One region of the Virgibacillus halodenitrificans genome, then DNA from elsewhere that is predicted to be linked to it. Evidence: a T-box and tRNA genes for the amino acid it is inferred to sense, from the RefSeq annotation. Region 1 holds a T-box; the other holds one or more tRNA genes.
The links. The T-box of region 1 lies ahead of glyQ (glycine--tRNA ligase subunit alpha). A T-box ahead of a tRNA ligase gene usually reads a tRNA of that ligase, here a tRNA-Gly.

Region 1 (12,721 bases):
CTTGTTTATTCACATAATTTCTTAACGTAGGGTCTACTAATGTAAAGCCAATCAGACCTTTTTTTTCCTTAGCTAATTGTAGTGCTTCATCGATCGTACCCGTATCTTCTACGTAAGGGATCCGCTGAATTTTATATTCACCGTTATTAAATTGACTTAAACCAGCTTTAATCACCAGCTCCGCTGTCTCCCCTACAGAATCAGACAACACATATACAATTGGTTTAGCTTTCATATGTATACCCCTCTCCTATTGTCATAGCTTTTCCTATACTTTGTCGTCAACAATTAATTCAACAAATGCTTTTGTAATAGTAGTTTTCGTTACTCTGCCTACTACTTCTAAACCGGCTTCTACATCTTTTACAACAGGTAATCCGTCAATTTGTTTATTAATTAGTTTTTTGGCGACATCAAGTAAGAGATCTTCTTTTCTGCAGACAGTTATATTAGGCATTCTAGTCATAATAATATGAACAGGCACAGCATTTAGATCCTGTTGACCTATGCTCGCTCTCAACAAATCTTTTCTGGAGAGTACTCCTGTTAAACAAGAGTCTCCATCAACCACAAATAATGTTCCTACATCTTCCAGAAACATGGTAGAAATAGCATCATAAACCGAAACATTTTCCTTGACCACAATAGGTATATGCTGAAACTGATGCACCTTAAATTTTTTAATTTGCTCTGTAAGTAATTCTGATCCGGTCTTACCTGTAAAAAAGTAACCAACGCGAGGACGTGCCTCTAAAAAGCCCGCCATCGTTAAGATCGCTAAATCTGGTCTTAGCGTCGCTCTGGTTAAATGCAGTCGTTCAGCTATATTTTCACCGGTAATTGGACCGTTTTCTTTAACAATTTCAATAATCTGTTCCTGACGTTTGGAAAGTTCCATCTTTTCACCACCTACCAAAAATATGACATACTACTTGTAATTAGTATATACCATTTAAGATGAAAAGAAAATCTAAGGCTTTTTAAAACTGTTGCTTCCATTCCACTTTTGTTAAATCAGCATACCTATAAATCAACTCAGCAATTTGATTAATTAATGCTAACCGGTTGTTTCGAATTTTAACATCATCATCCATAACCATGTTGTTATCAAAGAAATAGTGGATAGGGTCTGCTAAATTACTTAGTGTAAGTAAAGCTTTTTCTGCATTTCTTCTCTTTTCAAACTCTGTAAACTTTTCATTAACCTCTAAGAAAGCGTGGTACAACTGTTTTTCAGAATCGGTTTGAAATTGTTCTATATTAATTACTGTTTCTTCGGATTTTTTAGCTAGATTTAGTACTCTGACCAATGCTTCTTCCTTGGTTTTAAAGTCTTTTTCATTTCTTTTTGCAGCTAACACTGCTGCCCTATCAATCGTGTAATAGAAAATATTAATACCGTCACTTAACACTGCCTGAACAATATCCTGCTCTATTTCCAGTTCCCTCATTAAGTATGTCGCTCGCATACGGAAAAACTCATCCAAAGTCGTAGATATATCTGGCTTTGCCTCTTGCTCCACCTTAATATCTTTAAATAACTTCTTAGCAATATCCAGTAGATCCTCTACTGCAAGTTCCCATTTATTATGATTCAATATACGTAATACACCTGCTGCCTGTCTTCTTAATCCATACGGGTCTTGTGAACCAGTAGGCACCAACCCAACGGAGATACAACCTACAATAGTGTCTAATTTATCAGCAATACTCACAATAGCGCCACTTACCGTATTAGGCAACTGACCATGTGCCTCCTTAGGTAAATAATGCTCACCTATAGCTTTAGATACTATTTCCTCTTCTCCAAAGATGGCAGCATATTTTTCACCAATCACTCCCTGGAGCTCTGTGAATTCATTTACCATATTTGTCATTAAATCAAACTTACATAGTTCAGCTGCTCGTATAGTAGCTCTGGCAGTAGTTGGGTCTAAATTTAATAATTCAACTAGTTCCTTCGTGATATGAACGACCCGCTCTATTTTATCACTGATAGTTCCTAATTTTTCTTGAAAGACTACTCTTTTCAACTTATCCAGATAGAATTCCAGCGTATGCTTCTGATCTTCCTCATAGAAAAATTGCGCATCCGATAATCTTGCCCGCAACACTTTTTCATTACCCCTGACAACCTTATCAAGCGAATGAGTATCCCCATTTCTAACTCCAATAAAATATGGCAGTAACTCACCATTTTGAGATTTAACAGGAAAATACCTCTGATGCTCCTTCATTGAAGAGATAAGTACCTCAGGTGGCAGCTGCAGGTATTCTTTATCGAATGAACCCATAAATGCTGTTGGGTATTCGACAAGATTTCGTACCTCTGCTAATAATTCAGGGTCAATTGGTACAGTAATATTATTTTTGTTTTCTATTTCTTTTATTTGATTACATATTAGTTGTTCTCGTTCTTTTAAAGAAACAATAACCCGGTTTTCATATAAAAGCTTTTGATAGTCCATTGGTTCTTCCAAATTAATTTTTTCACCTAGAAAACGATGGCCAAAAGTAAATTTGTCTGTCTTGACGTTAGCAATCTCAAAAGGAATTATTTCATTACCATACATTGCTACTAACCAACGAATTGGACGGGCATATCTTATTGTTTCAGTTGCCCAGCGCATGTTTTTTCCAAACTGAATGGATTCAATAATATTTTTAAAGTCTGGCAACAAATCGAAGGTAGACTTCCCTTCAATTTTTTTCTGGACAAATATATAAGTAGTTCCCTTTATTTCTTTTGTATAAATATCTTCCAGAGTTTTGCCCTGGCCTTTTGTAAATCCAATTGCTGCTTTTGTCCAATTACCACTATCATCCTTTGCTATTTTTATCGCAGGACCTTTTGCTTCTTCTTCAACAGTAGCTTGCTTTTCAGCTATGTCCGATATGATGACGGCCAATCTTCTTGGGGTTGAATAAGAGCTAATAGAGTCATAAGAGATTCGCATATCTTGAAGCCAAGCTGCTGTTTTATCTGCTAATTGTTTTTCTGCACTGTCAACAAATCGTGCAGGGAGTTCTTCTAGGCCGATTTCAAACAATACATTTTTACTCATTAACTTTTCCTCCTTCTTTCATCATAGGAAATCCTAGACGTTCTCTTTCAGCAACATAGGCTTTAGCTATATTTCTTGCCAAATTTCTTATTCTGGAAATATATCCAGTTCTTTCGGTGACAGAGATTACTCCTTTAGCATCCAATAAATTAAAGGTGTGAGAACATTTTAAAACATAGTCGTAGGAAGGAAACACAAGACCTTTTTCCATTGTTACTTTCGCTTCTTGCTCATACATGGAAAACAACTGAAATAACATATCTGTATTTGATTCCTCAAATGTGTACGTAGAGTGTTCAACTTCCGGTTGATAAAAAATATCTCTTACAGTTACACCCTTGGTCCATTCCAAGTCAAATACATTTTCTTTATCCTGAATATAAGATGCTAAGCGTTCAATACCATATGTTAGTTCAACGGAAACCGGGTTTGCTTCTAACCCGCCAATTTGTTGGAAATAGGTGAATTGAGTAATCTCCATGCCATCTAACCAAACTTCCCATCCAAGACCTGCTGCACCGAGTGTAGGGTTTTCCCAATTATCCTCCACGAATCGTATATCATGTTCCAAAGGGTCAATACCAAGTTTTTTTAATGATTCCAAATACAAATCTTGTATATTTTCTGGCGAAGGCTTCATTATAACCTGGAATTGATGGTGTTGATATAATCGATTTGGGTTATTTCCATATCTTCCATCAGCAGGACGCCTTGACGGTTCTACGTAAGCGACATTCCATGGTTCTGGACCTAAACTTCTTAATAGAGTCATGGGCGACATTGTACCTGCGCCTTTTTCTACATCATATGCCTGCATGATAATACAATTTTGTTCAGACCAATGCTTTTGTAACGTTAAAATCATTTCCTGTATGTTTAACATTGTTAACCCTCCATTTTTATATAAATCTAAAAACCCGTCCCTATGTCTGTATATATGCAGACATAGGGACGGGTTCTAACCGCGGTTCCACCCTATTTGCTCTTTAATAAAGAGCCACTTTAATATTATTGCTCCAGAGTGCCATTCCTCTTGATCCATTGTTCAGCTCCCACTCTCCTGAACTCGCTTTAAATAGTTGTCAAAAGTACTCTTCTCTATCAATGCAATATATTATGAACATATGTAAAAAACATATTACTCAAAACCCTCTGTTTTGTCAACAAAAGAAGCCTATTTTAAAAGATCTAACTGTCTTAAAAATCTTTTGGATTTCAAAAAATATCCACCGTATTGCTCATAATATGCATCAAGTATCTTTCTGATCAACTGCCTATTTTCTGATTTTACCGAAATAGTCCCAATACGTTTTAACTCAACGGCTGTAAACAGATGGAGTAATTTAGACACTGAATCCGGTAAAGGAATAGCTTTTTCATCCAAATATCGGCACCTTTTACATAAAAGCCCACCTTCAGCTATGGAAAATGCATATGGGAATTCCTTGTTATTACAATTTGCACAACCGTTTACCATTGGTCCAAAGCCACCTTTGGCAAACATCTTTAATTCATACATCATTATTGGTATTTCCACATCTTCATGTTCCTCAATCCATGACATGGTTTGATACAATTCCTCAAACAAAAATGGATCCGGAATCTGAGGATCAACTATTTTATCCGTTAGCTCTGTAATATATGCTGTATAAGCTGTTTTGAATATGTCTTCCCTTATTGCTCTAAAGGAATATTCAATTTCACCTTGCTGAATGGTACTAAGACCTTTGTTTAAATAAACGAAAAAGTTTCCATAAATGAACGGCTGCGTAACTGCAGCCATTCTACTTTTAGTTTTTTTGGCACCGCGAGCAAGAGTGGATATCTTCCCTAATTTCCTACTGTAAATGGTAATGATTTTGTGTGTTTCTCCATAGTCTTGCGTTTTTAGAATAACCCCATCCACTTTTTCAAGCATTCATGCTCACCTTTCTTTACACACAAGAGCTTCTCCGTCCATCCTCTTCCCCAGAGAAGTGAATTATATAATTTCTACAAGTTTAAATTAATCGAAGACATGTCTTCTTGTTGAGTTTTTTTACTTTCAACTGTATTTGGTTCATTTTCTAATTCCTTCATGAGTAAATAGGTTTCAATGTTTCCCGTTTGACTAAAAACTTTCCACGTTAAGTCGATCACAAGAAACCCCACCTTTCTTTATTAATTAAAAAATGTAACTTACTATATAGAATCACCATATAACGGAGAACAATTAGTATAAAAATTTACCAGAATTAATACTCATCACTGCGGAAACCATATTCATTTAATTGACTTTGCTTGTTCCGCCAGTCTTTTTTTACTTTTACCCACAATTCAAGATAAACTTTGGTACCTAGTAATGCTTCAATATCCAAGCGTGCATATTTACCAATACTTTTAAGCATGCTTCCTTGCTTGCCTATTAGGATACCTTTTTGTGTTTTTCTTTCTGTTACAATCGTAGCTTGGATAAAAATTGCATTTGAATCTCTTTTTTCAATATTCTCAATTACCACTGCTATAGAATGCGGGACTTCTTCTCTTGTAAGCTGCAACACTTTCTCTCTTATTAGCTCACTCATAATAAACCTTTCAGGGTGATCCGTAACCTGGTCCTCAGGATAGTACTGAGGTCCTTCAGGAAGATGCTGTTTTAAGATTTCCAGTAAATGATTTACATTGTTTCCCTGTAATGCGGAAATAGGAATAACTTCTTCAAACTCATATTTATCTTTATAAGTTTCGATTAACGGAAAAAGCTCGTCAGGATGAAGTAAGTCTATTTTATTTATTATTAGAAAGACTGGTCGTTTAACTTGTTGTAAGCGATCTAATATATATTGGTCTCCTCTGCCATATCCTTCACTTGCATTAATCATAAATAATACGGCATCAACCTCATTAAGTGTGTTTTCCGCAAGTTTTACCATAAAATCACCCAAGCGGTGTTTAGGCTTGTGAATTCCTGGTGTATCAATAAACACCATTTGAGCATCAGTTTGAGTTAACACTCCTTGGATTTTGTTTCGGGTTGTTTGGGGCTTATCACTCATTATTGCAATTTTTTGACCAATAACTCTGTTCATAAATGTGGATTTACCTACATTCGGTCTACCAATAATTGCTATAAAACCTGATTTGAAATTTGTGTCCATGTTGTATCCTCCATGACGAATTCTCTCTTATTTGTATGATACTATAAAAAATGCATCTTTTCATATTTTCGACAAAAGCTTTAAAAAAATTATCTGCTTACGTAAATTATTACATATTTTCCTGTTTATCACCAAAATTAAACAAATATAAAAAGGTTCTACTGCAAAAGTTGGAGCACAAACGAACTTTGTTCATTCATATTTGGAGCAAAATGCGAACTAGAGAAAACTTTTATAATTAATAAGCCACTGTAGAAAGCGGACAAGCCCATTGATTTCCATTACAGATGGACGCTTTCACACCTCCGGGTACAAGCGCGACATCTGTTCGTAACCTCACAGTGTCTCCTTTGCCGCTCGGCATGGCTTCAGCCGCTTCCTCCGCTACGCTCCGTCCAGGGTCTTCACCTCATGCTATCCGGCTGGAGTCGCCATCTTCCATTCCAATCAATTTGTATGAGTTTTAGTCTGCAGAATACAGCGTAGTGTTACCTAAGAACCAGATAGGCTTAGACTCAACAACTTGTACGCAAAATATAAAAGTGAGTACATTTCAGCTTCTAATAATAACCTAATACTTTTAAAGAAGTACTCTGAGCGGAGGAAAATACGGAGACTTCTGGGGGAGATGAGGCATAGGTGAGACCCCGGAATGCGTAGCATGAGGAGGCTCATCAGCCGCCCCCGAAAAGCGCAGTGTTTTCCGTAGCGGGGTGGAACCAGATTCAATAATTTGCGAGTTTTCCATCAACAAAGTCATTTTTCATACTCTAAACATACACAGTTACGTCGCAGTTTATCTATTTTCCGAATCATTAAATAACCCCAACATATATATTAGAACCTATAAAAAAGCCGAGACATAATGTAAGCACATTTGTCCCAGCCTAAGTACATAAACCTACATAAATAATGTATAAATTTTGGGCAGGAAAATAATTAATCCAATAAGTGCAGCAATAATTGCGGCAATCAATACGGCTCCCGCTGCCATATCTTTAATTATTTTCGCAGATGGATGTATAGCTGGATTCAAGTAGTCTATCATTTTTTCTATAGCACTATTTGTAACCTCTGTAACTAACACGAATCCAATTGCAAAAATTACTATACACCATTCTAACCAATTAAGCTCTACTAAGAAACCTATGGTAAGTACCAGCGCAGTTATAAATAAATGAATACGAAAATTTCTCTCTGTCCTGGTTACCTCCTTGAGCCCATTCCAAGCGAATGTAAAACCAACCGATCTCTTACCTTTCAATTCCAAACTCACCCAATATTGCTTCCTGTTTCTTAAACATCAATTTTTCTTCTTCATGTGACATATGATCGTACCCTAATAAATGTAAAAAACCATGTACCGCCAGAAAACCAAGTTCTCTTTCTAAAGAGTGATCATAATCCGCGGCCTGCTCCTTCGCTTTGTCAATGGAAATTACGATATCCCCAAGGATTAACGGAATGTCCTCTCCAACTATATCTATTTCTCCATCCACCTTCTCTTGCATAGCAAATGAAATAACATCAGTAGGTGTATCCTTTTGGCGATAGTTGCGATTAAGCTCTTGAATCTCTTTATTATTTACAAAGTTTATGGAAACTTCAGCCTCTCTGGAGATCCCCTCCTGTTTTGCTGCGAACTCCACCAATCGTTGTAAAAGATCTATATAATCACTTGGCACAGAATTTGTTTGGTCGTGAAAGTCTATGTGCATTATTTAGCCTCCTTCATGGGATATTGAATTCTTGAATGAAATATACCTTTTAATGTAGTACATATTGTTCGTTGGACTACTTTTAATTCCTTCAGAGTCAATGGACTATCATCCAATTGTCCATCTGTCATACGATCATTAATGATAGAGGTCACAATTTGCTCAATTTTATCTTCTGTTGGTTCTTTCAAGGATCGTACTGCTGCTTCTACAGAGTCACATATAGAAATAATGGCTATTTCTCTTGTCTGTGGTTTTGGACCAGGATAACGAAAATCAGCTTCCTTTGCTTTCTTATTTTTTTCTAACTCCTTATAGAAGAAATATTTAACAAGTGTTTCGCCATGATGTTGCTCAGCAATATCTATAATTTCCTTAGGCAAACGATGCCTTTTTAGCATTGCTGCACCATCATAAGGATGCTTAATAATTATGGCCGCACTCTCTTTCGCTGTTATAAGGTCATGGGGATTACTCATCGCTAATTGATTTTCAATAAAGTAATGTGGTTTTAAGGTTTTACCAAGATCGTGATAATATGCACCTACCCTCGCTAATAACCCATTCGCTCCTATGGCCTCACACGCTGTTTCGCTTAGGTTTGCTACCATTACAGAATGATGATACGTTCCCGGCGCCTCTGTCAGTAATTTTTTCATTAGTGGTTGGTTTGGACTTGCTAATTGCAATAGTTTTATGTCTGTAAGGATGCCGAGACCTGTTTCAAAAAAAGGCAATAATCCGATAGTCAACACTGCTGACAAGAATGCAGAAATAACACCAAACGACGTTTGAATAAATATATCACTAATTGCATATTTTTCAAAAGAAAGAAATAGAAATAGTAATATGGTTATTATATTTATAACTGTAATACCTACCCCTGCTTTTAAAATGGCTAAGCGATCTTTCACATTCATAAGGAAAACAATAGCTGCCAATTGAGAAAAGAAGAAGTAGATTCCTGCCTCAATATTTAAAGAACCAGGGATTTGGTTGTTAAATATGATGCTACCTAGAATAGCAAATAAGCAACTGAAGATAATTGCTGAACGTTCTTGGATCAATTGTTTTATTAATAGAGCGCCTGTTGCAATGGGTACTACATAAAAAAATGAATTGGCTTGTGTAGAATATAAGCTTACCACCTTCATAAAGAGAATAACTAGTACACTTATTAATAGTGTGGCAATAATCTTACTCTTATCAAAATGGGTATGCTTATTGATTCGCTGCAGTTCATATACTATCACAGAACAAATTAAAGTGATGAGTAAACCTAGTCCTATCATTGGGATAATATTTCTCTTACTGTCAAGTAAGCCGGCTAATTCTAATTTTTCATAGATTTCATTAGTAATAACTTGGCCTTCTCTGACTAAAACTTCGCCAGCCCTTATAGTGACAGGGTCCACATTACTAACCGCTTCTTTTCTTGCATTCATCGTTTTTTCTACATCAAAGAAAGAATTCTCCACAACGGCAAACTCTGCCAGTTTGTTAAGAGCTTCCTTTGATTCTGGTGTTAACGATGAATACTTTATCGATTGCTTTATTGTGGAAGTAGCTCCTTGGGTATTTTCCGCTCTTACACCTGCCTCAAAAACTTCTTGTAATGAGTTAATTAATAACTCATTCGCTTTGGATCGTTCTTCTTTTGGAAACTCTACAAGCTCAGCAAAAACCCAATCGTTAATATTTTGGTTTATTTCAGGTGATAGCAGTTGTTTCAACTGTTGTACTTTTTCTTGATTGGTTAGTGGAGGAGCGATATCTTTATTATTGGAATCCTCTTTGACTGATTCCATTTCTAACTTAGATATTGCCTCAAAAATTTCGTTAATATAAGCTATTCGCTCCTCTGTTATCTCAGTGGAAATCTCATAACGATCTTCAACGGCTTGCACAGTCTCTCTTCTTTTTCTGTCTGTTTCTTGTTCGTTTTCAATAGTAATTGGAGAGCGTATTGTCTCTTTTGTGGTTGTAAAACGTTCAATGTTATAAGTTTCAGTATGTACATTATTCAGGGTAATGAAAAAGAAAAATATACCTAGTAAAATAACGGATAGGATTATAAATATCCATTTATTTTTCATATAGTAGAATAACTTTGATTTCTTCTTTTTCTTCTCCATTTAGTCCACCTCATTTTTTTCAGAGACAATATAGAAAGAAGACCCTTTTTGGGTCCTGCTCTCTAAAACTAAACATTTTTTTCATATGCATCGATTATACGTTGCACGAGTGGATGCCTAACTACGTCTGATTGCTCCAGATATATAAAAGATATTCCTTTTACCGGTTTAAGCAATTGACTAGCTACCCGCAAGCCAGATTGCACGCCCTTAGGTAAATCAATTTGAGTAATATCACCTGTGATCACCATCTTGGATCCAAAGCCTAAACGGGTTAGAAACATTTTCATCTGTTCAGGTGTAGTATTTTGTGCCTCATCCAGAATTACAAAGGCATCATCTAAAGTTCTTCCACGCATATAAGCAAGTGGTGCTATCTCAATCGTTTCTCTTTCAATCAGCCTAAGTGTATGCTCGTTCCCAAGCACATCGTGTAATGCGTCATATAACGGACGTAGATAAGGGTCTACCTTTTCTTTTAAGTCACCAGGTAAAAAACCCAAACTTTCTCCCGCCTCCACTGCTGGGCGTGTGAGTATAATTCTTTTAACCATACCATTTTTCAACGCATGTACTGCCATCACAACTGCAAGATAAGTTTTTCCTGTTCCAGCTGGTCCAATTCCGAAGACGAGGTCGTTATTTTTAATTGCACTAACATATTTTTTTTGCCCCAGTGTCTTAACTCGTATAGGTTTTCCTTTTACATTTTTAGTGATTTCATCTTCAAATAATGTTTCTAATTGATTTATTTTCCCTTCCTTAGCTAATTCAATTGCATAAACAACATCTCTTTCAGTAATTTGCAGGCCTTTTTGCACAAGAGATAATAAAGTCAAAAGGATATCTTGTACAAGAGAAATATCCTTTTCGGTGCCTGAAACACGCACCTGTTCTCCTCGAGTTACAATGGAAACATTTAATTGTTCTTCCAATTGATGCAGGTATTTATCATTTGTGCCAAATAAAGCCATCGCTTCATTAGGATTTGTGATTTGTAGATTTATTTCAGTAAGGTTTTCGGACATAATCAATCTCCTTGATCCAAAGGTTGTGCTGTCGCAATATCTTCCTCGACATTGAAATATAAGTTTAATTTAACTTTACCATTCTCCTTACTTTCATGCAAAACTTTTTCAGACAATATTTTAGCTTCTGGTCCCAATTTTATCTTTAATTCTTTTTTGGCCTGCATTATTCCTACTTGAACAGCTTCATCCTCTGTTCTTTTGTTTTTATTATGCGTTTTTTCACTTAGTACCATTTCAACTATCTTTACTGGCATTTTCCATTTTAAAAAGTAAAGCGGTGTCTCTTTTCTTTCTCGGTGGACAGACTGATAGTCCGGATCGCTAAATCCCCATATCGGCAACTGAAAATTACCCAATTTTGCATAATATCTTTTTTCCTGTTCACCAGTAAGTGACTCATGACTCGCTGTTAATGGAACATTAACTATCACTTCATACCAAGTGGTTGCAGTGATATCTCCCTCAGCAGCAACATATTTTTTCTTACTTTGTTCCTCTTTATTTTCTTCCTTTTCATCTTGTTCATTTTCATTGATAACACCTGAAACTAAGAGATCCCCAGGTTTCACGTAATCATTCACCTTTACCTTTGGCATACCATTAGAAACATATAATTTCTTAATAATTCCTTTTTTTGAAGCTATCAAATTACGCGGCCCTAAAGGCTCCTCCTCTTTCACAATTGTCTTTTCTACTCCTTCAAGGAAAAAGGTTGTCCCTTTTTGATGTACACCAACCCATAATAATTCAGGAATATCCTCCACAAGTTCACGTTGAATTTTATTTGGTGAATCTAATGTAAAAATCCATGTACCTGAATGGATTCCATAATCATTCAGTTTACGGCTTATTTTTTCTTCAATATCCTTTGGGACTCCTGTAATATTAATTTTCCAAATAATATTTGAAAGAAATACCACTAGCAATAAACTGCAAACTAAGGCAAACATTAGCTCTCTTTTCTTTGTAATCCTTCGCAAAAAAAATGGATAGCCTTTTTTTTCTGTAAATTTAATTTTATAGTTTTTTCTTCTATTTATTTTCCTTAATTGCTGAATATCACTTAGTTTTATTGTTCCTTCACAAATCTTGGCTGATTTTTTCTTTACATTCCAAACCGTGATTCCTTCATTGGCACATGTCTGAAAAAAACGTTCTGGCAAATTTCCTGTTACTGAAATAGTTACATAACCAGTTAGATGTGATTTATTGTTTATAATCTCTTTCCCCACCTTCCCTACATAGCACTTAGTCAGTTACAAATGTAATATCTCTAATTACACCTTCCAAAAGTATTTCCTCAGGCAACATCATTTTAAGTACAAATGAACTTCCGGTAATTTTTACATAACCCTTATTCATCTTTAACTTTAATTCTGATTCAGAATATGTAGCAAGTCCTTTGTGATTTTCAATGTATACGTGAATTTGTCCAACTACTGTAATTCTTGGGAGTTCCAGCATAATATCAGAAGGAAATGCAAGATATTTAGTTAACCATGGTCGTAAACCTTGTTGTAGCTTTTTCATAAATGCAGCCCCTCTCCATTTATATATTTATGTATCTTGCGGTAATTTAAGAACATATCAAACTAAAAAAGCCTTTAGCCAAAAAGTACTTTTACTTTGGCTAAA
Region 2 (12,721 bases), 140 kb from region 1:
TATGGCTATTGATGAAAAGGAAGAAATCGCATTAACAGGTAGAGGACGATTGGTATTTGTTCAAGCTGAATCAGGAAAGCCGATATCACTCGAACAATCCATTAAAGAAAAGCTGGCGAACGCTTAGGTGTGAAAGATGGAAAACCGACTTCCCGAAGGAAAGTCGGTTCTTCTAAAGCTTTAACTCCCCCATGCGCAGGAGCTCAACTACTGCTTGTGAACGCCCCTTGACTCCAAGCTTTTGCATAGCATTAGAAATGTGATTACGGACAGTTTTTTCTGATATAAATAATTCTTGGGCAATTTCTCTTGTTGTTTTGTCTTGTACTAACAATTCAAACACTTCTTTTTCTCGCTTTGTCAGTAATTGCTTCGGTTTATACTCGTTGTCCTTCAAGTGTTAACCCCTCCTTGCTGTCATAGAGCTGCAAATGAAGGGAAATTATTTAGTCAATATAGCGTATGAAGGAAGTTATAAAACAGTGCGTATATTTAGTTTATGGAATGCCCATTATACAAACAACATTTTGAATATGGAATAAAGAAATCTTTGTTATAATAATCTTATGTCGAAAAGACTTATTTTATTTACATATATGCAAGCAGGAGGTAGCTCTTTTGGAAAAAAATTCTTCAACATACACAATAAATAATATAGAACGAACAATGCGCTATATATCTGGGATTATTAAGCAAAATGGCAGAAAGATTTTGACTAATTATCCCATCACTTCACCACAATTTGTTGCCTTACAATGGTTAGTGGAAAATGAGGAACTAACAATTGGTGAGTTATCCAATAAAATCAGCCTTGCTTTTAGCACAACTACTGACTTAGTAGACCGTATGGAGAAAAACGAACTTGTAGAAAGAGTTAAAGATTCAAAAGATAAACGAGTAGTGCGCATTCGCGTTTTGGATAAAGGAAGGCAGATTATACAAGAGGTAATTGAGAAGAGACAAGTTTATTTAGGGGAAGTTTTAGAAGATTTTACTGAAGAGCAAACAGAATCTCTAAACGAATTATTGGATTTTTTACATGAGCAAATGAGGAAAGTAAATAATAAATAATAGCATAAAGAAGGGGAATATATGCAAAGAGCGATTGGTGTTATCGATTCCGGTGTCGGCGGTTTAACAGTAGCATACGAGTTAATGCGTCAACTACCTAAAGAGAAGTTAATCTATATAGGAGATACAAAGAGATGCCCTTATGGCCCAAGATCAGAGCAAGAAGTAAGAGCATTCACATGGGAAATGGTCTCTTTCTTGCTTGAAAAAAATATTAAGTTGTTAGTAATTGCTTGTAATACGGCAACTGCTTTTACACTAAAAGAGTTGCAAGATAAACTGGATATACCTGTATTAGGTGTTATTCAGCCAGGAGCGCGCGCTGCCATAAAGTGGACAAAAAATAATCATGTAGGGGTAATTGGTACAGAAGGTACAATACGCAGCAATGCTTACAAGGATGCCTTGGTAAATATAAACCCTGCAATAACTGTTGATTCTTTAGCATGTCCTATGTTTGTACCTATGGTTGAACAAGGAATAATGTTTGGTGAAAAAGCAGAAAGCGTTGTAAAGGAAACATTAAAACCGTTGAAAAATAATAAAATAATGGATACTTTAATCCTTGGCTGTACACATTATCCATTAATTAAAAATACTATTCAGAAGGAAATGGGAGCAAATATAACAATTATTTCCTCCAGTGAGGAAACAGCAAGAGAAACTAGTGCTTTGCTCTCAATGCATCATTTATTAGCCAATGGCAACAAAAAACCTACTCATGAATTTTATACTACTGGAGAGTTGAAGATATTTAGCAAAATATCAGAAACCATTTTTAAAAAGTCAAATTTCAAACGTGTACGTATTGAGAAGGCGATGATTTAATAAAAGTCAGAATCCATAACTACAAATGGGTTCTGACTTTGTTGTTTAAGAACTATGAAATTTTAATTCAATGATATTAAGTAAATGGTGTTTTTTTAACAAATTCGCAAAATAGATATACTACGTCGTATCTTGTGGAAAATGGAGTAATTCAATTTGCAAAGGAAGCACCCATTGATTTGCGTTTCAGGCGGACGCTTTCCGCCGGCATGGCCTCAGCCGCTTCCTCCGCTACGCTCCGTCCAGGGTCTTCGCCTCATGCTATTCCGGCAGGAGTCGCCGCCCTCCACTCCAATCAATTCGTACACAGCATATTAAGGGTATGCAGACGCAATTTTTCTTCCTAGGTATAATAGTAAATAGTAGCGAAGGAAAAATACGGAGACTCCTGGGGGAGATGAGGCATAGATGAGACCCCGGAATGCGTAGTATTTTTCCGTAGCGGTGTTATTTAGCTATTTTATATTAATTGGGAAATAAGTTTTCACTACGTCGCAGTTTCCTCCAACTGCGTAGAAATGCAATTGCCTTTAGAAGTCTAGTAATATACAGTTCCGGCTCACCAATTGAACCATGTGTTAATAGATGGGAATAGACAGCCATTGTTTTACCTATTTTATAGATTCTGATCCAGCTATTTCAACACTAAGTATTTTTAAATACATGTTCTATAAACTTCCTTTGTCTTTATCTTCTTAAATATGGAAGAGCACCCATTGAAAGCCACCTTAATTTAAATAGCGAATATTTCACTCCATCTCCATTCATATGTTAAGGCAAAGGGAGCCTACTTATTTTTCTTATGTTTTTTTAAATAAATTTTAAGTTGAATGGTCTATTTTAATGCATAGCTCGTATATATAGTAGTACAAACCATCATAGGGGGTAGAGACATGCTGAAGCGCGGTTTAATTGTAACAGGTGCTGTAACGCTTTCGATTATATTGACAGGATGTTTTCAGGGAGAACAGTCTTTAGAGGAAATGGATCCACCAAAAAATGCTGAGGAAGTTGATAAACTGGAAAACCCTGAACAAGAAAGTGAAGCTAAGGAAAATAAGGAAGCAAGTGGAGAGGAAGCTCCAGCCGAAATGGTTGCTCGCCAATTATATTTAATTGATGCGAACGGAATGGTTGCAGCTCAAACAGTAGAATTACCTAAACCAGAAACAAATGAAGTAGCTAGTCAGGTGTTAGAGTACTTAGTGAAAGGTGGACCTGTTACGTCTGTTTTGCCAAATGGGTTTCAGGCAGTCCTGCCAGAAGGTACAGAAATATTAGGATTGGATTTACAGGAAGACGGCACCATGGTTGTAGATGTTTCGAAAGAATTTGAGAACTATAAAGCAGAAGAGGAATTAAAAATACTTGAATCGATGACACATACGCTAACTCAGTTTGATAACGTGGATAAGATACAACTTAGGGTAAATGGTTACCCATTAAGTGAAATGCCTGTAAACGGGACTCCGATCAATGAGGGTTATTCCAAGGCTAATGGGGTTAACATAACAGATACAGACACACTTGACTTGATTGGAAGTAAACCAGTAACAATGTATTATCCAACCCAGCATAATGAAAACCGCTACTATGTACCAGTAACTCAATATATTGAAACAGATAGTGAAAATACGTACCAATCTATTGTCCAGGCACTACTTGAAGGACCTGGATTTAATACAAACGTAAAGCACGTATTTAATGCGAAGACATTAATTACAAAAGCACCTAAATTAGAGGATGGCGTGTTAGAAATAGAGTTTAGTAAAGATATACTAAAAGATCAAGAGAAGTCAATGATCTCAGATGAGGTTATGGAAACTTTAGTTCGTACTCTTACGGAACAGCAATCAATCGATGCCGTGAAAGTAAGTGTAGAGGGAATTGAAAAAATAGTTAACGAGAACGGAGAAGCCTATAGCAAACCTGTAACAAAACAAACTTTTATGCCTACTGAAAAACTTTAGGAAGGAGGGGCTTTTATAAGCCTCTTCTTTTTCTTCTTTCTTAAAAATAGCCTGTATTATCCTGTGTGCTTTCATGTGGCTGTTACTTTTGATTTATAAATGGGTTCAGTTAATCGACCCTATCCAGACTTTCAATTTCTAAGGCCTGCACTTTAACTAATTATGTTCCCGATTATGTATTAACATGTTGATTTACGGAAAAATATGTTAAGCTAATTGATGAAACAAGGAGGAATTTAAATGAGAAACGATCAAAGAAATTCAGATAATTTACGTGCTATTAAGATAACAACAGAGTATATAAACCATCCTGAAGGCTCTGTACTAATTGAGGTAGGAAATACAAAAGTCATATGTAATGCAAGTATTGAAGATAGAGTTCCTCCATTTATGCGTGGGCAGGGGAAAGGGTGGATCACTGCGGAATATGCAATGCTTCCCCGAGCCACAGAACAAAGGAATATTAGGGAGTCCTCAAAAGGAAAAGTAAGCGGCCGAACCATGGAAATACAACGATTAATAGGAAGAGCTTTACGCTCTGTTGTTGACCTGGAGAAAATTGGGGAACGTACTGTTTGGGTGGATTGTGACGTAATTCAAGCTGATGGTGGTACACGTACTGCGTCCATTACCGGTGCATTTGTTGCAGTGGTGCTGGCATTTGGTGAATTGCTTAATAAAGGTACCATTAGTAAAATGCCTGTGAAAGACTTTCTTGGTGCAACATCGGTTGGTGTCTTATCTAATGGAACGGAAATACTGGATCTCAACTATTTAGAAGACTCTGAAGCACAAGTTGATATGAATGTTGTCATGACTGGAACAGGAGAGTTTGTGGAAATACAAGGTACTGGAGAAGAAGCAACGTTCACCAATGCTCAGTTAATGAGAATGTTGAAGCTAGCAAATGATGGACTGCAAGAAATTTTTCAAATTCAACGCAATACGCTTGGTGACTTGTCCGATAGAATTGGAGAAACGAAATAAGGGTGAAAACATGAAGGAAATAATTATTGCGACAAAGAATAAAGGGAAAGCAGAGGAGTTTAAAAGTTTTTTTGGGAAGTATGGTATAAGCATAAAATCGCTGTTAGATTTTCAAGAAGTGATGCCAGATGTGGAAGAAACAGGCATTACCTTCAAGGAAAATGCCGCACTGAAGGCAGAAGAGATTTCTACAATGCTTTCCATTCCTGTTTTGGCCGACGACTCTGGTTTGGTCATTGATGCGCTAAATGGAGAGCCTGGTATCTACTCGGCTAGGTATGCGGGTGAACCTAAAAACGACCAGGCTAATATGAATAAAGTATTGAAAGAATTACAAGATGTGCCAAAAAACAAAAGAAAGGCTAGATTTGTGTGTGTTCTGGCTATAGCAATTCCGGGAGAGGCAACAGTGTTTCGCGAAGGATATTGTGAAGGAGAAATAGCCTTTTCTCCTCGAGGAGCGCACGGTTTCGGATATGATCCGATATTTATTCCTCAAGGCTATAATAAAACGATGGCTGAACTTTCTGCACAACAAAAAAATGAAATTAGCCATCGTAGGAATGCGATTAATCAATTGGAAGACTGGATAAAAAATATATAAGAACATCTAAAAAGGTAGGTATATATATGACACGCGTGTTAATCATTAGTGACAGCCATGGACTTACTAGTGAAATTTTATCGGTCAGAGACAGGGAAAACGCAGATTATATGATCCATTGTGGAGATTCGGAATTAGACGCTGATGCTGATGAATTAGATCAGTTTTATGTTGTTGGAGGGAATTGCGACTTTGATAATCGATATCCAACGGAACAAACGTTAACAATAAACGGAGTAACCTTTTGTGTTGTGCATGGTCACCTGCACCAAGTCAAATCAAATTTATTAACACTTGGTTATCGAGCTAAAGAACTAGGTGCCCAGGTTATTTGCTTTGGTCATACTCATATTGCAGGTGCTGAACAAGTGGGGAGTCAGCTGTTTATTAATCCGGGAAGCATCCGCTTACCGAGAGGACGTAAAGAAGCTACTTATGCAATAATGGAGTGGGAAACATCTTCTAATATTACCGTCTCTTTTTATGAAGAGAGCGGAGAACCTATAACCGAATTATTTTATAATGCATCTTTTTAAAATAAAAAAGCTTATCAGTCTCTTATGGGAGGGATTGATAAGTTTTTAAAAAAAGTTATTTAATGTGTTGACAAATCTTTAAATAAAACATATAATGATTCTTGTCCGTTAAAAAAGTTCATTTTAATTTTTTCTATTTGCGGGTGTAGTTTAGTGGTAAAACCTCAGCCTTCCAAGCTGATGATGAGGGTTCGATTCCCTTCACCCGCTCCATACATAACTTTTTGTCCCAGTAGCTCAGCTGGATAGAGCAACAGCCTTCTAAGCTGTGGGTCGCAGGTTCGAATCCTGCCTGGGACGTCATTAAAACAATCCAGAGTAAGATAAAGACACAGAGGATCACTTATGAACATTGAAATATCAGTGTTTGTAAGTGATCTTTTATTTTGTGGGATTAATTTTAAATAAGGTCGTTTGTGTAAAGTTTTTACACAAATTTTACACAAGAAATTACAACATCATTTTATTGAAGATAATTGACGGACAGTTAAAAACCAGTAACGGTTACGATTAATAAGATTGAAAAGTATTTGAAGTGGAATAATAAAATAGAGAGGGGCACCTCTTTAAATAGAGGCTATTTTTCTTTCAATACACTAAACGCATTTGCAAATTTTTGAGCAAATGTGATGGGATGTTCAATAGATTGAGCATGAACATATAATACGGATGGGTTAGTGAATATCCAATGGTTATGAATTGCACTAACAGTTAAATTGTTTTTGGCTAAATTATCGACAAATAGGGGGAGCTCTTCTTGAAGTACTGCTACTTCAGCTAAGTTTAGAGCGTTTCCATTGGCCTCCATTGATTCAAAAGTTATTTCCGCTGTAAGAATACTCTTACTTGTTCTACCAAATACGGTGACATTAAGATTACGGCCTATATCTGCAGTACAAGCACCATCTTTTATTTTGGGCTTGCCGTTAACGATTTGTGCATATTGTTGGCAAATATATTGAAAATTTTCCATTTGTCTTTCACCTCTATTTTATGATATGACTTAGCTTGAAATTTATGCAAGGGAAGATAAATTAAAATAAGAGTTAAGGAAAGATGATATAAAACTACCAACAGATCCTCTATATTTTTTTGTCTTAATAAGACCAAATAAGACTAACCAACTGCTCCTAAAAAACAAGATGTAATTATTCCTTGAAAAGTTCCCATTTAATGTTAACATAAAAGAGTATATCTCTAATGAAATTTTTGAGAGCTATGTTATAATCTTTTTACATATATTTTACAAAAGCTGATGACGATCCAATCGTTTAGACGAGCTTCTACCTTTTATATATGTCCGCCTTGAGACGTCACCAAGGAGAAACCTACTTGTTGGTTTCTCCTTTTTTCACTATAACTCTCCTTCCTAGTTTGTTTAGATTCAATGGTGAAGGGGAATGTATATGAAATAGAAAAACATAGATACTAGTACTACATCATGGAAAAGAAAGGAGGAAAGTAATGGAGCACCACACAAGTAATGTAATCCTTTTTCCTAAGTGGAAAAGTGTTTTAGAGGAAGAAAGTCTTCAGGCACTAAAGGAAAAGAGGTATGAACAGGCATTAATTAAGCTTGATGAATTAATAAGCTACCAGGTAGATAGTCATGAGGTTATGGTAGGGAAGTTGATTTGTCTTATGGAATTAGGTAGAGAGAATGAGGCACAAGAAATATGTGAAGGTTTATTACAAAATAGAGACCAGCATTACTATCACTATCTTCATGTATATTTAACACTGTTATTTCAAACGAATCAATATCAATTACTTATGGAGCAAGTGGAGGATGAATATGCCTCTGGGAAAACTCCGATCGAAATGAAAGAGCAATTTGACCAGCTTTACAATATGAGTAAAAAGATGCAGCTAGATGTAACAATTGATAGATCAACTACATATATGAATGAACTTGAACAAGCAGTAGTTCATAAAAATCATGCAGAACAGTGGAGAATAATAGATAAATTACGTAATATAGATATGCAACCATCCGAAAAAGTGATTATTTATCTGGCCGATGAAGAAATACATCCGGTAAATAAAACAGCCTTGTTTTGTTGGCTTCAGCAAAGTGAGCTTGAAACGGCTGTTACTATAAACAAATTGGGACATACGGTGAATGTTGTTCCTATGGATACAGAGCAAATGATGGAGCAAGTTTTTATTAAAGAAATTGTTCTTCTATTACGCGATCTGGAACAACAAAATCCATCTATGTTTCAGTTGATAAATAAGCTACTGTATCGATATGCTTATGTTCGTTATCCGCTATCACCTCCTCCCGAAGATATAGAGCATATCGCTAATGCCATAATAATGATTGGCAAGGAGTATGTTAGTATACATAATTTGTTAGAAGCAGATAAAAATGATAGAGTAAATAAATATATAGAAGAAATTAAGTTTTGTGAAGCACTCTATCTAAGTATTATTGAAGAATGAATGGATTAAATAGAAATGCTTGAAAGGCATATTAATTATGTTATAATAAGATGGTTGTAAATTTGAAAAATGCTTTGTTTATAGTAAACGGACGTTAAAAATGTATGAAACAATAGATTTTGGAGGGAAACTTATGTCAGCAAAATGGGAAAAGCAAGAAGGAAATGAAGGAGTCTTAACAATTGAAGTATCACCGGAGGAATTTGATAAAGCTTTGGATCAAGCATTCAAAAAAGTATCCAAAGATGTGCAAATTCCCGGCTTTCGTAAAGGGAAAATTCCTCGTAAGATTTTTGAAAACCGTTTTGGTGTAGAATCTTTATATCAGGATGCTGTAGATATTGTACTACCTGATGCTTATATGAAAGCTATCGAAGAAACAAATATTGAGCCTGTAGCACAGCCTGAAGTTGATATTGAAACAATTGAACAAGGAAAGCCTTTAGTTTTCACTGCTAAAGTAACTGTAAAACCAGAAGTTAAGCTTGGTGAATACAAAGGTCTTGAAGTAGAAGAACAGTCCGTTGAAGTAACAGATGAGGATGTAGAAAAAGAAATAGAGCATCAACGTGAGCATCATGCTGAGCTAGTTGTGAAAGAAGAAGGTACTGTTGAAGAGGGTGACACTGTAGTAATCGATTTCGAAGGTTTTCTTGGTGACGAACCTTTCGAAGGTGGAAAAGGTGAAAATCATTCCTTGGAAATTGGATCTGGACAATTCATTCCAGGATTCGAAGAACAATTGGTAGGAAAGAAAGCAGAAGAAGATACAGAAATCTCCTTAACTTTCCCTGAAGACTATCATGCAGAAGAGTTGGCAGGTAAAGAAGCAACTTTTAAAGTTAAAATTCATGAGATTAAATCTAAAGAACTACCTGAATTGGATGATGAATTCGCTAAAGATGTAGATGAAGAAGTAGAGACACTTGATGAGCTTAAAAAGAAGAAAAAAGAAGAACTAGAAGAACAAAAGAAACAAGAAGCAGAAAATCAGAAGCGTGAAACACTTCTTGAAAAAGCATCTGAAAATACGGAAGTAGTTATTCCAGAAGCAATGGTAGATACAGAGTTAGATCAAATGGTTAAAGAATTTGAACAACGTCTGCAAATGCAAGGAATGACTCTTGAAATGTACTCTCAGTTCTCTGGTCAAGACGTTGACGCATTAAAAGAGCAAATGAAAGAAGATGCAGAGAAACGAGTTAAAACAAATCTTACTTTAGAAGCAATCGTGGAAAATGAAGATCTTGAAGTGTCTGAAGATGACTTGAACGCTGAGTTGGAAAACATGGCTTCTATGTACGGAACAGATGTTGAGCAATTGAAACAAATGCTTGGCGGAAATACAGATGCACTTAAAGGTGAACTTAAAATGAGAAAAGCAATTGATTTCTTAGTTGAGAACAGTAAAACTGTATAATAACTCTACTAAAAGGTTTAATTGCAGTTGAATAAGGTTAATATGAAAACAAGGTGCTATAAACGCACCTTGTTTTCATATTAAGTCAGATTGAAGTTGAAGCGTATATATATTCATTTTTGTCATATAGTATAAGAAGCCTAAATTGAAATATACAAGTTAAGCTGATGAACCAGAAATGGAAAATATATGTTTTATTAACAATTTTAAAGTATATTGTTTTGTTTTTTATTTTTGATCTGATATGATGACTATAAAAGTTGAATCCTGAATAAGTGTTTAGGAGTAGATTTAAACTTTTAGGGGTGAAGTGTATTGTTTAAATTTAATGAAGAAAAAGGACAATTAAAGTGCTCGTTTTGTGGTAAAAGTCAAGATCAGGTTCGTAAGTTAGTTGCCGGTCCAGGCGTTTATATATGCGATGAATGTATTGAACTTTGCACTGAAATAGTGGAAGAGGAATTGGGAACTGAAGAGGAAACCGAGCTCAAGGAAATTCCCAAACCAAAAGAAATATGTGAAACGCTGGACGATTATGTAATTGGTCAGGATAAAGCAAAGAAGAATTTATCTGTAGCGGTTTATAACCATTATAAACGGATAAATTCCCCTAAGACTTCAACTGACGATGTAGAACTTTCAAAGAGTAATATTGCGATGCTTGGACCTACAGGTAGTGGTAAAACTCTACTTGCTCAAACCCTAGCCAGAATTATTAATGTACCTTTTGCGATGGCAGATGCAACATCATTGACAGAGGCAGGCTATGTAGGTGAAGATGTAGAGAATATTCTTCTTAAATTAATTCAAGCAGCAGATTATGATGTTGAAAAGGCAGAAAAAGGAATCATTTATATTGATGAAATCGATAAAGTTGCTCGTAAGTCAGAAAATCCATCGATTACTCGAGACGTTTCCGGAGAAGGTGTACAGCAGGCGTTACTGAAAATTCTTGAAGGTACAGTTGCAAGTGTTCCACCACAAGGCGGACGTAAACATCCTCATCAAGAGTTCATTCAAATTGATACAACCAACATTCTATTCATAGTTGGCGGTGCTTTCGACGGAATTGATCAAGTGATTAAACGTCGTCTTGGAAAGAAAGTTATTGGCTTTGGTGCAAACGAAAAACAACAAGATTTAGAAATGGGAGAATTGCTTTCAAAGGTATTACCTGAAGACCTCCTTCGTTATGGTTTAATACCTGAGTTCATAGGGAGAATTCCAGTTATTGGCAGTCTGACGCCGTTAGATGAGGATGCATTGGTTGAAATTCTAACTAAGCCGAAGAACGCTTTGGTCAAGCAATATGAAAAATTATTCCAAATCGATAATGTTGAATTGGAATTTGAAGAAGAATCGTTACGTGAGATTGCTAAAAAAGCAATAGAAAGAAAAACCGGTGCTCGTGGTCTTCGCTCTATTATAGAAGGCATTATGCTTGATGTAATGTTTGAGTTGCCTTCCAGAGAAGACATTGAGAGATGTATTATTACAAAAAATACAGTATTGGATGAAGACGGTAGTCCGAAACTGGTATTTAGAGACGGTACAGTTAAAGAAGGAAATAAGAAGCTACCAAAAGAGAGTGCTTAATTTATAAAATCTAAAGAAGGAGACTGGCTAGTCGTTTCAATTAGAAATGGCTGTAGTCAGTCTTTTTCATTGCAGAATTAATTTTTATAAAAGTTGGTCCAATGATTAGGTCTGGATTGAAAGATCTAAATTCTCATTCTATTTGGTGGAAGTTTAATAATAAAATAATACATATGCTAAAGGTAATAAAATATTTTGTTTAGAACGGAATATTTTATCCGAAATTCTACAATCGGTGTTCTGATTTGTTTCTAAATTACATGTTTAGTATAATTTTGAAGGTGAATACTAAAAGTAGCTAATTGATTGCTTTAAGAAGTTGAGCTTTACAACATTAAGAGTATTATTTAGACTTTAAGAACATATGAACCAAAGAAAACGATTAAAATCTGTATAGATTACATAAAAATTGGAGGAATAAAAATGACAAAAGAGACTATTCAACTACCCCTCCTTCCATTACGAGGTTTGCTTGTCTTTCCATCCATGGTGTTGCACCTGGATGTAGGACGAGATAAATCAATTGCTGCTTTGGAAAAAGCGATGATGGGTGACCAAACCATTTTTCTGGCTGCTCAAAAGAAAGTTAGTATAGATGAGCCTGATCCAGATGAAATCTTTCAAGTGGGTACTGTAGCAAAAGTTAATCAAATGCTTAAGCTCCCCAATGGCACAATCAGGGTTTTAGTGGAAGGGTTATATCGAGCGGAAATCGAGCGGTTTATTGAAGATAATGATGAATTCATGGTTGAATTTGTGAAACTTGAAGAAGTGCATGAAAATGAAAATGAAGAAGAAGCATTAATGCGTTCTTTATTAGAGCAATTTGAGCAATACACAAAAATATCTCGTAAGGTAACGAAAGACATTTATTCTACTGTAGCAGATATTGAAGAACCTGGAAGACTTGCTGATATTATAACCTCCCATTTGACTTTGCGAATTAACGAGAAACAAGAACTATTGGAAATGACTAATGTTCGTAAAAGACTACAAAGACTTGTGAAATTAATCTCTAATGAGAAAAAAGTAATCGATTTAGAGAAAAAGATAGGGGCACGCGTAAAAACTTCAATGGAGAAGACTCAAAAAGAGTATTATCTACGGGAACAGTTGAAAGCTATTCAACAAGAACTTGGGGAGAAAGATGGTAAAAGCGGTGAGGTAAATGAACTTAGGGAAAAGATAGAGCAGTCTGATATGCCTGAACATATTAGGCATGTAGCCACCAAGGAACTAGGTCGTTTTGAAAAAGTACCTCAAA

Region 2: it has a tRNA-Gly gene. The T-box ahead of glyQ (glycine--tRNA ligase subunit alpha) is inferred to sense a tRNA for this amino acid. The anticodon was not compared.

The regions. Positions count from the first base shown of each region.
Region 1 covers NZ_CP017962.1:1,660,611-1,673,331, reverse strand. The annotation lists gene BME96_RS08715 (pyruvate, water dikinase regulatory protein) at 1-235, opposite strand, end outside; gene BME96_RS08710 (transcriptional regulator CcpN) at 269-898, opposite strand; gene glyS (glycine--tRNA ligase subunit beta) at 981-3,065, opposite strand; gene glyQ (glycine--tRNA ligase subunit alpha) at 3,058-3,948, opposite strand; T-box leader at 4,010-4,179, opposite strand; gene recO (DNA repair protein RecO) at 4,240-4,983, opposite strand; gene BME96_RS08690 (YqzL family protein) at 5,058-5,204, opposite strand; gene era (GTPase Era) at 5,300-6,202, opposite strand; gene BME96_RS08680 (diacylglycerol kinase) at 7,104-7,466, opposite strand; gene ybeY (rRNA maturation RNase YbeY) at 7,456-7,920, opposite strand; gene BME96_RS08670 (HD family phosphohydrolase) at 7,920-10,055, opposite strand; gene BME96_RS08665 (PhoH family protein) at 10,124-11,083, opposite strand; gene yqfD (sporulation protein YqfD) at 11,086-12,318, opposite strand; gene yqfC (sporulation protein YqfC) at 12,335-12,616, opposite strand.
Region 2 covers NZ_CP017962.1:1,523,200-1,535,920, forward strand. The annotation lists gene BME96_RS07955 (acyl-CoA thioesterase) at 1-127, shown strand, start outside; gene BME96_RS07960 (helix-turn-helix domain-containing protein) at 173-397, opposite strand; gene BME96_RS07965 (MarR family winged helix-turn-helix transcriptional regulator) at 619-1,071, shown strand; gene racE (glutamate racemase) at 1,093-1,899, shown strand; gene BME96_RS07975 (GerMN domain-containing protein) at 2,793-3,869, shown strand; gene rph (ribonuclease PH) at 4,110-4,856, shown strand; gene BME96_RS07985 (XTP/dITP diphosphatase) at 4,867-5,460, shown strand; gene BME96_RS07990 (metallophosphoesterase) at 5,487-5,996, shown strand; tRNA gene BME96_RS07995 (tRNA-Gly) at 6,136-6,209, shown strand; tRNA gene BME96_RS08000 (tRNA-Arg) at 6,223-6,296, shown strand; gene BME96_RS08005 (DUF1259 domain-containing protein) at 6,574-6,969, opposite strand; gene BME96_RS08010 (tetratricopeptide repeat protein) at 7,461-8,441, shown strand; gene tig (trigger factor) at 8,575-9,861, shown strand; gene clpX (ATP-dependent protease ATP-binding subunit ClpX) at 10,177-11,457, shown strand; gene lon (endopeptidase La) at 11,881-12,721, shown strand, end outside.